Regions from separate parts of the Klebsiella sp. MISC125 genome, predicted to be linked through region 4. Evidence: predicted binding sites of a transcription regulator. Region 4 holds the regulator's gene; each other region holds the start of a gene.

Evidence for each region. The regulator Fur, encoded in region 4, represses iron uptake genes when iron is present. The targets are predictions, from matches to a motif close to ATAATAATGAGAACNACTATCAA.
Region 1: the regulator Fur is predicted to act here: its motif matches at 2,433-2,455, upstream of exbB (tol-pal system-associated acyl-CoA thioesterase).
Region 2: the regulator Fur is predicted to act here: its motif matches at 821-843, upstream of ACMYSL_RS00300 (TonB-dependent receptor domain-containing protein).
Region 3: the regulator Fur is predicted to act here: its motif matches at 2,338-2,360, upstream of sufA (Fe-S cluster assembly scaffold SufA).

What each region holds. Positions count from the first base shown of each region.
Region 1 covers NZ_CP180448.1:885,412-889,600, forward strand. The annotation lists gene ACMYSL_RS04235 (AraC family transcriptional regulator) at 1-242, shown strand, start outside; gene yghB (DedA family general envelope maintenance protein YghB) at 286-945, opposite strand; gene metC (cystathionine beta-lyase) at 1,078-2,265, opposite strand; gene exbB (tol-pal system-associated acyl-CoA thioesterase) at 2,517-3,248, shown strand; gene exbD (TonB system transport protein ExbD) at 3,255-3,680, shown strand; gene ACMYSL_RS04260 (TIGR00645 family protein) at 3,827-4,189, shown strand, end outside.
Region 2 covers NZ_CP180448.1:62,703-66,891, forward strand. The annotation lists gene ACMYSL_RS00295 (MurR/RpiR family transcriptional regulator) at 1-603, shown strand, start outside; gene ACMYSL_RS00300 (TonB-dependent receptor domain-containing protein) at 865-2,952, shown strand; gene ACMYSL_RS00305 (glutathione S-transferase) at 3,130-3,738, shown strand; gene selA (L-seryl-tRNA(Sec) selenium transferase) at 3,845-4,189, shown strand, end outside.
Region 3 covers NZ_CP180448.1:2,581,023-2,585,211, reverse strand. The annotation lists gene sufC (Fe-S cluster assembly ATPase SufC) at 1-413, opposite strand, end outside; gene sufB (Fe-S cluster assembly protein SufB) at 430-1,917, opposite strand; gene sufA (Fe-S cluster assembly scaffold SufA) at 1,920-2,297, opposite strand; gene ACMYSL_RS12160 (hypothetical protein) at 3,075-3,392, shown strand; gene ACMYSL_RS12155 (GlsB/YeaQ/YmgE family stress response membrane protein) at 3,510-3,758, opposite strand; gene ACMYSL_RS12150 (YegP family protein) at 3,924-4,112, shown strand; gene menI (1,4-dihydroxy-2-naphthoyl-CoA hydrolase) at 4,146-4,189, opposite strand, start outside.
Region 4 covers NZ_CP180448.1:4,318,572-4,322,760, forward strand. The annotation lists gene ybfF (esterase) at 1-418, shown strand, start outside; gene ybfE (LexA regulated protein) at 552-845, shown strand; gene fldA (flavodoxin FldA) at 996-1,526, shown strand; gene fur (ferric iron uptake transcriptional regulator) at 1,818-2,270, shown strand; gene chiQ (ChiQ/YbfN family lipoprotein) at 2,341-2,673, opposite strand; gene chiP (chitoporin ChiP) at 2,721-4,124, opposite strand.

The DNA of each region.
Region 1 (4,189 bases), 2.8 Mb from region 4:
GCGTCTCAGCATTCCACCATAACTTTAAATCGGTCACCAGCACCTCCCCGCTGCAATACCTGAAAACCTATCGTCTGCACAAAGCGCGCATGCTAATGATCCACGACGGCATGAAGGCCAGCGCGGCGGCGATGCGGGTAGGATATGAAAGCGCGTCGCAGTTTAGCCGTGAGTTTAAGCGTTACTTCGGTATTACGCCGGGGGAAGATGCGGCGCGAATCAGGACGATTCAGGGGATGTAATGAGGGGCTACAGGGCGGCAAAAAGGCCGCCCTGAATTGGGCATCAGGCGCTGCAGTATTTCTTTTTGATAACCACGATAACCGTTCCGAGCAGACCGGCAATCAGCAGCACAATAGGCAGGATCATCAGGCAGGTCATCACCTGATCTTCATGACGCTTAACGAAAGGAATCATGCTCAGCGCGTAGCCCAGACCGGTAACCACGCCAACCCACAGCAGCGCGCTCAGCCAGTTAAAGAACTGGAAGCGGCGGCTTGGTAGCCCGGAAATCCCCGCCATGGTGGGCAGCAGAGTCCGTACGAATGCTAGGAAACGACCAGCCAGCAGCGCCAGCAGACCGTGTTTATCAAACATGCAGGTTGCCCGCTGATGATATTTATCCGGCAGATGCCCGAGCCAGCGTTTAACCGTTACGGTATTACCCAGCCAGCGACCCTGAATATAGCTCAGCCAGCAGCCAAGGCTGGCTGCCGTTGTCAAAATGGCAAGAGTCGGCACAAAGCCCATCACGCCTTTGGCAATCAGCGCCCCGGCGAGCAGCAGCAGGCTATCGCCCGGTAAAAAAGAGGCGGGTAGCAGGCCGTTTTCTAAAAATAGGGTTGCGAACATGACCAGATATACAACGCCCACAACGTGGGGGTTTGCCAATGCGGCAAAATCATGTTGCCACAGCGCGGCGACAATTTCTTGAATGACAACCATGGACTTTCCTAAGTGGTACCGTATTTTTTGACTAGTGTACTCCTGAAGAGGCCCGAGCACCTTGATCCCGGGCGCAACTCAAGCGGCTGCTTCTCTTAAAAACGTCCGCTAATGTTGCCACTCACTGTCACTCTACACGATACGCGCAAAGCCCGCCGCTAAATCATCCAGCAGATCGGTAACATTTTCTAACCCGATGTGAACGCGAATCAGGGTGCCGCTGAAATCGACTTCAGCATCCGGGCGGATCGCGGCGATTTGCTCCGGCTGGTTGGCTAAAATCAGTGATTCAAACCCGCCCCAGGAGTAGGCCATGCTGAACAAGCTGAAGTGATCCAGATAGGCGGAAAGCTCGGCGTCGGTCAGGCGTTTATTGAGCACAAAAGAGAACAGGCCGCTGCTGCCGGTGAAGTCGCGTTTCCAGAACTCATGCCCTTTGCTGCCGGGCAACGCCGGGTGATTGACGTGCGCCACCTGCGGGTGTTGCGCCAGCCATTCGGCGATGTGCAGGCTGCTTTCATGGTGCTGACGCAGGCGTACGCCTAAAGTGCGCAGGCCGCGGCTGGTCATATAGGCGGTATCGGCGTCCAGCATTTGCCCCATCAGGTAGGCATTTTCGCGCAGTTGCGCCCAACAGCGCTCATTGGATACCGCAGTGCCGACCATCCCGTCGGAATGGCCAATCAGGTATTTGGTTCCGGCCTGAATGGAAATATCGATGCCGAAATCCAGCGCTTTAAACAGTATGCCCGCCGCCCAGGTGTTGTCGATCATGATGATGGCTTCGGGGGAGACGCTGCGAACCGCCGCAACGATTGCCGGAACATCATGAACTTCCATGGTGATGGAGCCGGGGGATTCCAGAAATACCACTCGGGTGTTGGGCTGCACCAGGCGAGCGATATCGCTACCGATTAATGGGTCAAACCAACTGGTGCTTACGCCAAGTTTGGCGAGGATTTTAGTGCAAAAATCTTGGGTCGGTTCGTAGGCAGTATTGGTCATCAGAACATGGTCGCCCTGCTCGACAAAGGCCAGGATGCTATTGGCGACCGCCGCTGCGCCGCAGGGGAAAAGGGCGCAGCCTGCACCGCCCTCCAGCTCGCACATCGCTTCTTGCAGGGAAAAGTGGGTCAGGGTGCCGCGACGACCGTAAAACAGCTCGCCTTTGGCCCTGTTACGGGTGGCCTGTTTTTTGGCTTCGACGGTGTCGAAAACCAGCGATGACGCGCGCTGAATCACGCTGTTTACCGAGCCCTGAGTATACTTTTGACGGCGGCCAGCGTGGACCAGCGCAGTATCAAGATGTTTATCAGTCATGTTCAGATAACCTGTTTTTATACGTCTGGACGTCTAAACTAACATGAATACTTATTTGTGTACCGGGCATCGACGGATACAGGTAAAAATTTTCCTAAAGCCGGAGCCAGCAACTTTTTTACTGCGTAAGCGCAAGGAAAATAAACGTGATTTGCTGCACAGTGTAAATACTAATGAGAACCACTATCAATTCGATGTCGTTTTGATATTATTGTGCGCAGATTTTGTGATTTACGTCCTGGAGATACAGTGTGGGTAATAATTTGATGCAGGCGGATCTCTCCGTTTGGGGTATGTATCATCATGCCGATATTGTCGTTAAGGTAGTGATGATTGGCCTGATTCTGGCGTCGGTCGTCACATGGGCTATCTTTTTCGGCAAAGGCGCAGAGATCCTGGCCAGCAAACGCCGCCTCAAGCGCGAACAGCAGCAGGTTGCTGAAGCACGCTCTCTCGACCAGGCCAACGACATCGCTAGCGCTTTCCATGCGAAAAGCCTGACTTCACAGCTGCTCAATGAAGCGCAGAACGAGCTGGAGCTTTCCGCAGGCGTGGAAGATAACGAAGGCATTAAAGAACGTACCGGTTTCCGCCTTGAGCGTCGCGTGGCGCAGGTCGGTCGCTATATGGGTCGTGGTAATGGCTATCTGGCGACTATCGGTGCAATCTCCCCGTTTGTCGGCCTGTTTGGTACCGTCTGGGGCATCATGAACAGCTTTATCGGTATTGCCCAGACGCAAACCACTAACCTGGCGGTTGTTGCTCCAGGCATCGCGGAAGCGCTCCTGGCGACGGCGATAGGCCTCTTTGCCGCGATCCCGGCTGTTGTCATCTACAACATCTTCGCCCGTATGATTGCCAGCTACAAAGCTTCCCTTGGCGATGTTGCGGCCCAGGTATTGTTGCTGCAAAGCCGTGACCTCGACCTGAGCGCCAGCGGCGTTAAGTCGGTCCGTACCGCACAGAAATTACGCGTAGGTTGATGCTTTATGGCAATGCATTTTAACGAAAACCTCGATGATAACGGCGAAATGCATGACATCAACGTGACGCCGTTTATCGACGTCATGCTGGTGCTGCTGATCATCTTTATGGTGGCGGCTCCGCTCGCTACCGTAGACGTGAAGGTGAATCTCCCGGCGTCTTCCAGCCAGCCGCAGCCGCGCCCTGAAAAGCCTATTTATCTGTCGGTGAAAGCGGATAAAACCATGTTCCTCGGTAATGACCCGATCACTGAAGAGAGCATGATTACGTCGCTGGATGTTCTGACTGAAGGCAAGAAAGACACGACGGTCTTCTTCCGCGCGGATAAAACCGTGGATTACGAGACGATGATGAAAGTTATGGATACTTTGCATCAGGCGGGCTATCTGAAGATTGGTCTGGTGGGCGAAGAAACCGTAAAAGCAAAATAACCCCCTCTCCAGTGCATCTCCCCCAGGCTGGCCTTGTGCCAGCCTTTTTTACGCCCATCTGATAGTTGTTCTGTTGGTAAGCTGTTGCTATAACGTTGCTCTGTTGCGATATAATACCGTTCGTTTTTGCTAACTTACGGGATCTTATGGAACGCTTTCTGGAAAACGCTATGTATGCCTCGCGCTGGCTGCTGGCACCGGTTTATTTTGGCCTTTCGCTTGGGCTGATTGCGCTGACGATCAAATTTTTTCAGGAGATCTTCCACATACTGCCGCATATTTTCAGCGTCAGTGAGTCGGATATGATTCTGACCCTGCTGTCGCTGGTGGATATGACCCTGGTGGGCGGTCTGCTGGTGATGGTCATGTTCTCCGGTTATGAAAATTTTGTCTCGCAACTGGATATCAACGAGGGCAAAGAAAAGCTCAGTTGGCTGGGTAAAATGGATGCTACCTCACTGAAAAATAAGGTTGCTGCCTCCATTGTGGCTATCTCTTCCATTCACCTG
Region 2 (4,189 bases), 2.0 Mb from region 4:
TTCCTTGATGATTCGCGCAACGACGTGGCGCAAAAAATCGCGCTCACCATTGAAACCTCAACCCGGGAAACCATCGGCCTGCTGGAGATGAAAATCGTCAAACCGGTGGTCGAGCGCTTTTTAAGCGCGCGACGGGTGATGTTTGTCGGTTTTGGCGCATCGGGGCTGGCGGCGCTGGAAGCGCGGGATAAGATGAACCGCTTAGGGATTGATTCCGAAGCCTTTACCGATCGCTTCACCATGACCTTAAAGCTGGCAAACCTGAAGGCCGATGATCTGGTGGTGGCCTTTTCGCACTCCGGGGAAACGCCGGAGGTGGTTAACGCCTTCCGTCTTGCGCAAAAGAAGGGAGCCTGGACGCTGGCAATTACTCATAGCCCCCATTCTCCGCTCACTGAGCTGGCGAACACCTTCTGGCTGACCAGCGGCGAAGCGGGGCCGATGCAGGGTGATTCCATCTCAACGCGTATTGCTCAGCTGTTTATCATTGAATTCCTGTGCACCGAAATTACCCGCCACAACTTACGCGATAGCGGCGTTACCGGTTTGTCGATTAAAGAACTATTGATAAAAGAGCGTATTAAGCGCGAATCTTCAGAGTAAGCATATTGTTTAAAACCCGCAGGCAAAAATAATCCGGCGGGTAATCCTATGATTCTCCTTGTTTGTTATTTACTGACAGCGTATTAATCTTCTTGCTTAAATATTCCTTGCGTGAATAATTAATTAAAAAATATATTAATTAATTATTTGTTCATGGCGAATATATTGGCTTAATCAGTAAAGTTTTGTAAGTAAGATTAACTTATTGCAATTAATAATGAAAATGATTCTCACTTTTATTCACATTGTGAGGGATCGAGTATGTCCACATATGGACGTGAGAAATTATTAATTGGCGCAACCGTGCTGTTATGCGCGCCGGTATTTGCCGAAACGGATAATAAAATTGAGGATGCTGAGACGATTAAAGTTGTGGCATCGGTTAAAAGCACACCAAAAGAAACCAGCGTTTACGCGAATAAAATCGCCGCCCGTCAGCCGGAGCTAATCAAAGATATTCTGCGTGATATTCCTGGCGTTGACGTTGGGGGCACCAACGGATTCAATCAGCAAATCTATATGCGCGGCGTGAGTGATAAAGGCATTAACGTCACCATTGATGGTGCGCGCCAGATGGGCGACCTTTTTCACCATGGCGGTAATTTATTAATTGACCCGGCGTTATTAAAGCAGGTTGACGTTTCAGTGGGTGCGAACTCTGTGGTCAATGGTTCTGGAGCACTGGGCGGCGCGGTGAAATTCACCACTGTTGATGCATCTGATTTATTGCGGCCGGGCGAAAGCTTTGGCGCTCGGGTAAAAACCGGCTATGACACCAATAACGACGAATGGTCTAATTCGCTGACGCTATTTGGGCGGGTAGCGGATCGCGTTGACCTGCTGGGCTATATTAGCCGCAGCGATTACGACTACGGTGAGAGCGGCAACGGCACGCGTATCGGCGCAGATGGCAAAGATAAGAGCTATTTATTCAAGGCTGGCGTTGATCTTTTTGAAGGGCAGAAAATAAAGGCCTCGGCTGAGCGCGTAAAATCGGATGGTGAATATCCGTTCCGCGCAGAATTCTCTTATCGCCCGACGACCACCGCGAATTTCCAGGACTACACGCCACAAAACTTCATCCGCGAAACCCAAACCCTCGCTTATGAAGCGGTTGATGGTAGCGGCTGGATCGATCTGAAAGTCGCTGGCTATCACACCAAAAATGAACTCGATCGCAGCCAGCCGCATAAAAATATGGCCGCAGCGATTCGTTCCGGCGAAGCGAGCGCCAGCGTTAAAAAGCGTTGGAATAGTCTGGATAGCGGTTGGGTGAACAATGTGGAAACCTGGGGCGTTAACGTTGATAACCGCTCAGAATTCCAGACCGGCGCTTTTGGCCACACGCTACGCGTAGGCTACGAATGGTTCCAGACCAAAAACCACCGTGATGATTACCAGTATTCCAGCGGCCGAAAAACTGCCTCCTGGAACGGCGAAAAGGGGACCAGCAACTCCGGGTATCTGGAAAATGCCGTGCAGTTTGGCGGGCTGACGCTCACGCCGGGGATCCGCTACGATCACTACCAGGCCGATATGCTGGGCGATCAGGATCAGACGTTCACTGAGTTCTCCAAAGCCTTTGGCGCCGAGTATCGTTTTGAATCCGGTTTTGGCTTATTTGCTAACTATACGGAGCTGTTTCGTGCGCCGGATACCACGGAGTCGATCCGCGTGAATTCCAGCGAGTTTAACCAGAAAAACCAGCTCGATCCGGAAACCGGTGATAACAAAGAGGTCGGGATTTTCTTCGACCGTCGCGGTCTCATTGCGCAAGACGACTCACTCAGTATTGTCGGCAAATATTTCCGCACGCATTACGACAATCTTATCGTCCAGACGGCGGTTCCCGGCGTTTCTGAACTCACGGAGCGTTTCAATGCCGGTAATGCGGTTGTCGATGGTTATGAAGCGTCGGTAAATTATGCGGTAAACGATATTATTACCCGTTTCAGCTATTCCCATATCAGCACCGATTATAAGTCGCCATTGATGGTCAAAGGCGTCGCGAAATATGGCGATATTCTGGGGCGTGATACCGGTGATAAATATACCGTTGGTTTGACGTATCTGCTGCCGAAATATGATGTTGCTATGCACTGGAATTCGCTGTTCTACACACGTTATAAAGATGCGGAAACGAAAAAGCCCGGCTATGGCGTGAACGATCTGGCGGTTGAATGGGCGCCGACTTCCGGTACGCTGGATGGCCTGACCTTAAGCCTGGGGTTATACAATATCTTTGATAAAAACTATGTATCCCACACCTCGCGCAACAGCTATGGCGTACTGGGCGCGGACTACGAACCGGGGCGGAGCTTCCGCGCCAGCGTGGCTTATCAGTTCTAACCGTAAACAAGTCGGGGCTACAGGTTTCCAGCCGTCTGTGGACCCGTAGCCAGGACAAGGCGCGTCAAGCGCCGCCTCCGGGAAATGCGCCGGGGCTCGCGGAATTTCCTTTTGCTTCGCGGTTTTTTACCGCAGCCTGCACCATACTTACCTTTTTGTTGGCGAAAGGAGCAGGCAATGAAACTGATCGGCAGCTATACCAGTCCCTTTGTGCGCAAAATTTCCGTCATTCTGCTGGAAAAAGATATTCCCTTCGAGTTCGTCAACGAATTCCCTTACAACGACGTCAATGGCGTAGCGCAGTATAACCCGTTGGGGAAAGTGCCCGCGCTGGTCACCGACGATGGTGAATGCTGGTACGATTCGCAGATTATCGCGCAGTATCTGGAGCAGCTCGGCGTCGCGCCGAATATGCTGCCAGCGGAGCCACAAGCCGCGTTGAAAATGCGTCAACTTGAGGCGCTGGCTGATGGCGTTATGGAAGCCGCACTGGCTCTGGTGCGAGAGAAAACGCGCCCGGCAGCGCAGCAGTCTGAAAGCGAACTGCTACGCCAACGGGAAAAGGTCGCGCGCGGTCTGGATGCGCTGGAAGGCTATGCGAGTGACGGGACTTTACGCTCGGATGAAGTCAACCTGGCGACCATTTCGGCGGCCTGCGCTATCGCTTACCTTAACTTTCGCCGCGTCGCGCCGGGCTGGTGCGCCACCCGCCCTAAGCTGGTCAGGCTGGTGGATTCGCTCTTTCAGCGCGCCAGCTTTGCGCGCACCGAACCGCCGAGGAGTTGACCCAGGCAGGTAACAGTTTCTGCCCGGAGGCGTTACAATCACCGCTTATTTGTTGACTCCCTCTCCCGTCGGGAGGGGGGAAAATAACTTACCGCCAGGCCCATTCATGACTACCGAGATTCGTGCGCTTTACACCCGGCTTCCGGCCATCGATCGCCTACTTCGCGAACCCGCATTTTCCACGCTGCTGACGCAATATGGCCACTCCCAGACGGTGACGCTGCTGCGCCAGATGCTGGAAGAAGCAAGAGAGCACATCCGCCAGAGCCAGGCGCTACCCGACTGGAGCGATGACTGGTTGCAGGAAACCACGCGGCGATTAACGCAGACGCAGCAGAGCGCGCTGCGCCCGGTTTTCAATCTGACGGGTACCGTATTGCACACCAATCTGGGCCGCGCCATTCAAGCGGAGGCGGCGGTTGAGGCGGTTGCTCAGGCGATGCGCGCGCCG
Region 3 (4,189 bases), 1.7 Mb from region 4:
AGCAGATCTTCCGGCATCTTCAGCAGCTTAATTTTCTCTTCCATCAGATCCTGGAAGTCAAAACGGTCGAGCTGCTCCTGGCCGCGGTAGCTGCGCACAGCGTTAAGCGCGGTTTGCAGGAAAAACTGATTGCTGACGCCAGGGATCTCTACCGGGTACTGGAAGGCCATAAAGATGCCTTCACCCGCGCGATCTTCAGGGGCTAGTTCCAGCAGATCTTTGCCTTTAAACTCCACGCTGCCGCCGGTGACTTCATAGTCTTCACGCCCGGCGAGCGTTGCCGAGAGCGTACTTTTGCCGGAACCATTTGGCCCCATAATCGCATGCACTTCGCCAGGGCGAACGTCCAGATTCAGTCCGCGCAGGATCTCTTTATCTTCAACGGCGACCTGCAAATTTTTAATACTTAACATCTTATTTCCTTTGTTATCAGCCGACGCTGTGTTCAAGACTAATCGCCAGCAATTTCTGCGCTTCAACGGCAAATTCCAGCGGTAGCTCTGAGAAGACGTCCTTACAGAAACCATTGACGATCATTGAAATCGCATCGTCTTCGCTGATCCCGCGCTGTAGACAGTAGAACAGCTGGTCTTCACCAATACGCGACGTGGTGGCTTCATGCTCTAACTGAGCGCTGTTGTTGCGACACTCCACATACGGGAAGGTATGCGCCCCGCTATCCGGGCCAATCAGCATGGAGTCGCATTGGGTAAAGTTGCGCGCGTTGGTCGCCGTCGGCATGATTTTCACCAGGCCGCGATAACTATTCTGACTATGACCGGCGGAAATCCCCTTCGAGATAATCGTCGAACGCGTGTTTTTGCCGATATGGATCATTTTGGTGCCGGTATCCGCTTGCTGGTGACCGCTGGTCAGCGCCACCGAGAAGAATTCACCGATGGAGTTGTCACCGCGCAGAATGCAGCTTGGGTACTTCCAGGTGATCGCCGAGCCGGTTTCCGACTGGGTCCAGGACATTTTGCTGTTTTCGCCTTCGCACAGGGCACGCTTGGTGACGAAGTTAAGGATCCCGCCAGTGTTGTTGTCGCCGGGGAACCAGTTTTGCACCGTGGAGTACTTCACCTCGGCGTCTTTATGAATGATGACTTCGACCACCGCCGCGTGCAGTTGGTAGCTATCGCGTACCGGCGCCGAGCAGCCTTCAATATAGCTGACGTAGCTACCTTCATCGGCCACCAGAATCGTGCGTTCGAACTGGCCGGTTTTCTCGGCGTTAATGCGGAAGTAGGTCGAGAGCTCCATCGGGCAGCGCACGCCTTTCGGCACGTAGATAAAGGTGCCATCGGATGCGACCGCCGCGTTAAGGGCGGCAAAGAAGTTGTCATTGCCGGGCACCACGGTACCGAGATATTTTTTCACCAGCTCCGGGTGATCGTGGATAGCCTCGCCGAAGGAACAGAAAATAATCCCCTGCTCCGCCAGCTTTTCGCGGTAGGTGGTCGCCACCGAGACTGAGTCAAAAATGGCATCGACGGCCACTTCTCGCCCTTCGCGTACCGGTACGCCGAGCAGGTTAAACGCCTCTTCCACTTCACTGGTCAGAAACGCGCTGGAGCCTGTTTGCTGTGTGGCTCCAGGCTCGGAGGCGCAGGTATCATCGCAGTTGCCGCAGGAGGGCGCTGAGTAATAGCTGTAATCCTGATAGTTCAGCTTGTCGTAGTGCGCTTTCAGCCAATGCGGTTCTTCCATCTCCTGCCAGGCTTTAAACGCATTAAGACGAAACTCCAGCATCCATTCTGGCTCATTGCGGCGTGCAGAAATCGCCCGAACCACCTCTTCATTTATGCCTTTTGCCAGCTCATCAGTTTGTAGCTGGGTGAAAAAGCCTTCTTTATAGTTGAGTGGCCCGCCGCTCCAGGTTTTGACATCGTCAGTTGCTTCAGTATTACGAGACATAGTTACTCCGCCTGAACGCCAAAACTTTCACCACAGCCACATTCGTGCTGGGCTTTTGGATTATGAAATTTAAAGATCTGATTTAAGCCTTCGCGAACGTAATCGAGCTCGGTACCATCGATAAACGGCATGGCCTGCAGCGGCGCCCACAGCTTTGCACCGTCAAGCTCAAACAGCAGGTCGTCTTTCGCCGGTTCGGCGATAAGTTCGAGAACGTAACCAAAACCAGCGCAACCGCTGGTTTTTACGCCTAAACGCAGCCCCTGCATTTCGGGCTGCTTACGGACCAGATCGCGAATATGAGCAGCGGCAGCTGGGGTCATCACCAGCCCGCGCCAGCTAAAATCGTCGGGATTAAATGTTCCTGCATGTGATTCCATCGCTCTACCTCATAGGTTGACGCCATCAGGGCATATCGCTATGTTAGTGATAATGATTATCACTTCAACCCATCTGGAGAAGGGGTATTCCTTCATCAGGCTCTTTTTTTGTACTTTTTATAAGCATAGACCCTGTTCCCCGCGTTTTCAGCCCATCATTTTTTGTTTTAATAGATTGAAAAATAATAAGTTATTTATTAACAGGCGGAGTGCTGAGGCGCAATGGAAAAGATGTATCGAAAATACCGATTTTTGAAATAGAAAAAGAGTCGTTCTGCTGATTACCCCGATGAGTCAAATCAGCTGCTTAGCCCCCAGTTCTCGACTCGCAGTGAGTGAGCGAAAAACGAACAATTCTCATACTAGTTCAAAGCAAATACATTCATGCAATAGATTCTATTCATTTTCATTATAAGTACTCCTGTTTCACAGAAATAAAGATTTATTTGCCAAAAGCTAGCTCGTGTAAAATGAGCTGCTAAATTTTCTTCATCTTTAAACGCAATGTCACAATGCTGACTTATCAGGAACGTATGTAGTACTGAATTATGGATATAGAAACAGATGTAATGTCGATGTGTATGGTCGTATTGTTAATTATAAGCGTTTTGCTCGATTAACCTCTTCCCCCCTATAAATCCGTGAGCCTCGCCGTCATCGGCAAGGCCTTCACATTCGTTAAGAAATAAGGAGATTCATAGGATTCGCCCGCCGTGGGATTGTTTGCCAAAAGCGTAGCCTCTATGCTTTTATCCACAAACTCACGAGGTGATAAAAATGAAAAAAGCAATCATTGCACTTTTCGCAATTGTTTCGATTACAGCCGCCAGCGCTTTTGCAGCAGATAAAGCAGAGGCTCCCGTACCGACAGCCAATAATGCAGGCCATCCGCCGTTTGAACTCACTCAGGGCCACGGTCCGATGCCGTTTCCCCCTTTACCGCCGCAAAAGCCGGTATTATTCTCCGCAACAGTAGCAACCGATAACCCGGTTGAAACCATTAATAAACTCACACCGCTTATTCCTGCCAGCAAAGCTAAACATTATGAAGTTCGCGTGGAAGTCGTGCCTGTACCTGATATTCCGGGCCTGTAAGCCCATAGCTCCGCCATGGATTTATCAGCCAGTCAGGTGATTTAAAACGATTAAAAAAGGCTGCCGACAATGGCGGCAGCCTCTTCATTTTATGACTCAGTTCGTGCGGCGGAATAATTAGCTCTTAATCTTCCTGTAGATAAACAGTACAACCAGCGCACCGATTACCGCCACGATAAAGCTACCAAAATTAAACCCGTCCACCTTGCCAAAACCGAAGAAGGTGCTGATCCAGCCACCGACTACAGCACCGATGACACCGAGAATTACGGTAACGATAAAACCGCCGCCGTCTTTCCCCGGCATAATCCACTTGGCTAAAATACCGGCAATAAGCCCAAAAATAATCCAGGAAATGATACCCATAGCTAACTCCGTCCTCTTTGTTACCTTGCAAATCTTTGGTATCTAAAATATTAGCATATATATTACGAAGTTTTTATGATTTTATATTTATCATGTGAATGCTTGTCATATGAGAGATGATGGTCTACAGATTATGGCGTGGGTAACTCATATAAGGAGTGAAGAATGGGCTATTACGTCATTAAAAAATCGGAAAAGAACGTCTCTCAACCCTGGTATTTTGTGCTAAAGGCGGACAATCACGAAACGATCGCCTCCAGTGAAATGTACTCATCTAAGGAGGCTGCGAAAAAGGGGATTGCTTCAGTGCAGAAGAATGGCGCAAGTGAAATCATTAAAGACGAGACGCAGTAAAGTTCAGGGGGGAAATGCTCCCCCCTGATTACCTTATATCACTGCCGTGGTGAGCCGCGAAGAGCAGCAAAGACGCC
Region 4 (4,189 bases):
TCACGTTCGTCGCCATGATGAAATCTTCGCCGCCATCAATGCCGTGACCGACGCCCACGCGGCCACTCGCCAGCAGGCAGCGACGGTTATGCGCGAACACCTTCATGAAGAAGGCGTCATTCAGTTCCTGCTGAAATCCTTTGTGGACGGTCAGTGGCGGTTTAACGTGCCGGTATTGTGGGAGCAATATGACAATATCGTCGGCTGGCAAACCATCCCCGCCTGGCCGCATCCGGCGCAGTTTATCCCCGGCGGTAACTCACCCTACGTAACCGATGCCTACCGTGAGGCTCTGCTGGCTCAATTCCCCCAGGCACGGGCCCATGTGATTGCCGGAGCCGGACATTGGGTACATGCAGAAAAACCAGAGGCCGTTTTACGGGCAATACGCCGTTATTTGACCTCCATAGCCGCGTAACTGGCTAAAATCTGCCCGACCGCGCGGCAGAATGCCCGCGGTCGTTGGCGCAGCCCCTCGCCTGATGTATTATGGCGGGCTATCTGCGTCGGCTATGCCCGACAGCTTGTTTCCCCCGAAGTCACTCTGAATCATGGCAAAAGAACAAACGGACCGTACGACATTAGATTTGTTCGCAACCGAGCGTCGGCCGGGTAGACCGAAAACCAATCCGCTTTCACGCGACGAACAGCTGCGTATCAACAAACGCAATCAGCTCAAGCGCGATAAAGTTCGCGGTTTGAAGCGCGTTGAGCTGAAGCTCAATGCCGATGCGGTTGATGCGCTCAATGAGCTGGCCGAAGCCCGCAACATGAACCGCAGCGATCTGATTGAAGAGATGCTGATGAACCAACTGGCGGCCCTGCGCAGCCAGGATAAAGCCTAAAACCCTCAAAAAATAAGCTTTCATGTAGCAGAGTGTGCAGTCGGGCGTGATTGCTGTTTCCGCGCCCTTCTCAGTTCTGCTATCATTGCCCCTATCTGTGGGCATTTAAGTCCCTACCACATCATTAAGTTTCAAGAGGTTATTTTACTCATGGCAATCATCGGCATCTTTTTTGGCAGCGACACCGGCAACACCGAAAATATTGCAAAAATGATTCAAAAGCAGCTTGGTAAAGATGTTGCTGATGTTCGCGACATTGCCAAGAGCAGCAAAGAAGATCTGCAAGCTCACGATATTCTGCTGCTCGGCATTCCAACCTGGTACTACGGTGAAGCACAGTGTGACTGGGATGATTTCTTCCCGACGCTGGAAGAAGTCGATTTCGACGGCAAACTGGTCGCGCTGTTTGGCTGCGGCGATCAGGAAGACTACGCTGAATACTTCTGTGATGCGCTGGGTACCATTCGCGACATCATCGAACCGCGCGGCGCCACTATCGTTGGTCACTGGCCGACTGCTGGATATCATTTCGAAGCATCTAAAGGTCTGGCAGATGATGACCACTTCGTGGGTCTGGCCATCGACGAAGACCGTCAGCCAGAACTGACTAACGAACGCGTGGAAAAATGGGTAAAACAGATTTCTGAAGAGCTGCACCTCGAAGAAATCAAGAATGCCTGAGTCTAAACGGCGTTATCGTCAGATTTCGCCGAATTAATAGATAAAAGCAATCAAAGTTATAGCTACAAGTTTTTAACTTTTAATCACATATCTGTACAATGTCCTCTGATTTAACGAGGTCACGTGAAGCACTTTGTAGCCAGTGCCTCGTTTTTGACAGCATACAAGGCCCGATGCTTGCAGTTTTCATTTCACCATGGCAGTTCTATAATGAGACGCATTACATCGGGTGATTCTCTGTATTACTTCCGCTGATGGAAGTAGATCGTTTAGCAACAGGACAGATTCCGCATGACTGACAACAATACCGCATTAAAGAAGGCTGGCCTGAAAGTAACACTTCCACGATTAAAAATCCTGGAAGTCCTGCAGGAACCGGATAACCATCATGTCAGTGCGGAAGACTTATATAAACGCCTGATTGATATGGGTGAAGAGATTGGCCTGGCCACCGTCTACCGCGTACTGAACCAGTTCGACGACGCCGGCATCGTCACTCGTCATAATTTCGAAGGTGGTAAATCCGTTTTCGAACTGACGCAGCAGCATCATCATGATCACCTGATTTGCCTCGATTGCGGCAAAGTGATCGAATTTAGCGATGACTCAATTGAAGCTCGTCAGCGTGAGATTGCCTCCCGACACGGTATTCGCCTCACCAACCACAGCCTGTACCTGTACGGTCACTGTGCAGAAGGCGATTGCCGCGAAGATGAACATGCCCACGACGCGGTGGAAAAGTAATTCCCCGTTGCGTAAGCAGCAAAAAGCCAACCTGATGGTTGGCTTTTTTTATGGCTACGAAAAGTAAAAATCAGGGTTTCGTGTTGTTGCTACGAATCTCTTTCCAAATCTGGTCACAGCGCGACTGTACAGCCTGATCGTTACCGGTTTTACGCGCCTGGATACATTGCTGGTAATCCAGTACTCGCACGCTTTCCTGGGTGGCGAACTGCTGATGCTGCTTCTCTTGCTTCAGAACGTCTAATACGCTCTGGCAGGCTTCGACTTTATCTGGGTTACCTTCAGCAGTATTAATACAGGCGCTGTAGGCATCTTTTAACTTTGAATCCTCTTTCGGCGCTGGCGACTGCGTGCAGGCAACCAGACCTGCCGCCATAATAGCGACAAGCAATAGCTTCTTCATAATCGACCTCGGGAAATTGCGGCAGGCTCATGCCCGCCGCACTGGCATCAGAAAATGGTGAATGGAGCAATAACCATGAACTTCACGTCGCGCTCATCCTGGAAGATGTTGCCGTAGCCGCCGCTCCAGCTTGGGATATCGGAGTGGTTGTCGTATTGAGTAAAGTGCAGTTTAAACAGCGTACCCTTCGCACGTCCTTCCTGTACGGTGTACATCGCATCCAGGCTGTAGGCTGACTCTTCCAGACGTTTGTCAGGGTTGTAGTAAGCATCAGGAGAAGACATTTTTCCTGGTTTTGCATCCCATGCATAAACGTAGGACGCGCCGAAGGCCCAACCCGGCATATTCCAGTTCTTCATGTCATACATCGCCCCGAAGAACACCGCTTTTTCACCGTTGGCGTTGAAGTCAGAGCGGTTATCCCACCAGACATCGAGACGACCGTTAGATGAGGCGTAAGTCGGCGTCATACGTTGCAGGAAGTAGCCCTGCTGACCATCGGCTTTAACCCAGGTTCCTTCCAGGCGCAGGTCGAGAACATCGGCAACTTTATAGCCAAAGGTCAATGCCTGCAGCCAGGCGGTACCATCATAAATATCGTTCGCCCCGCCGTTACTGACTTTATCGCGAGTACCGTAGAACTGGTAGCTGGTGTTTAGCGGCGTGCCTGCGATATCAAATTTGTAGCTGGCCTTAGCGAAATACTGGTCGATGTAACCCTGTGCCTGGCCAAATGCGGCTTCCAGCACGAGGTCATTTTTAAAATCATACTTGGCGCCGAGAGAGTGGAGATAATCAACCTTGGTTTTCTTATCGTTCTGGTAGAACTCGTCCATTTCAATGTGCCACGGTGCTTTATATTCGTTTGTCCACATATAGGAGAAACTCAGCGCGCCCGTATCACCATAATCAAAGTTGGCACCGGCTTCAGCACCCTGGTAAGTACCCGGCATAAAGCTCCAGTGCGGAGCCAGCAATGTTTGACCGGTAGGCTGGATATAGCCTGCACGTGCCCATGCCGGGCCAAATTTAAATTTGGCGGCTGCTTTGTACAGACTGATCCCGCTCTTATCACCGGAATAGTCTTCATCGTAAGTTTTATTGCGCGAGGAGAAAGCGATTTCGTTCGGGTGGCCGCTGTCACTGCTTTCGCCCATTTCGATGGCGGTAAAGGCGGCAACATCAATACCGAACATGTCGGCAGCATAGCCAGACTGGAAATCCAGGTTGGCGTTCCAGGTGGAGTGAGAAAGGTTAGTTTTGTATTTGTCACCGTCGGTCACATCTTTACGGTCACGCTCACGCTGCCAATAATAGATGCCGCCGGTTAACGTTGAATCATCAATGAACCCTTCTGCTTTCGCATCCGGTACCATTGCAAAACCTGACAGTGCTGTCACACCGGCGATAGCCAGCGCCAGCGTACTACGTTTGCCACTAAACGTACGCATATGCATATCCTCTTTGACTTTTTAAAAACGCAGTTACCAAGGGCAACTAGCGAAAAAAATAAAAT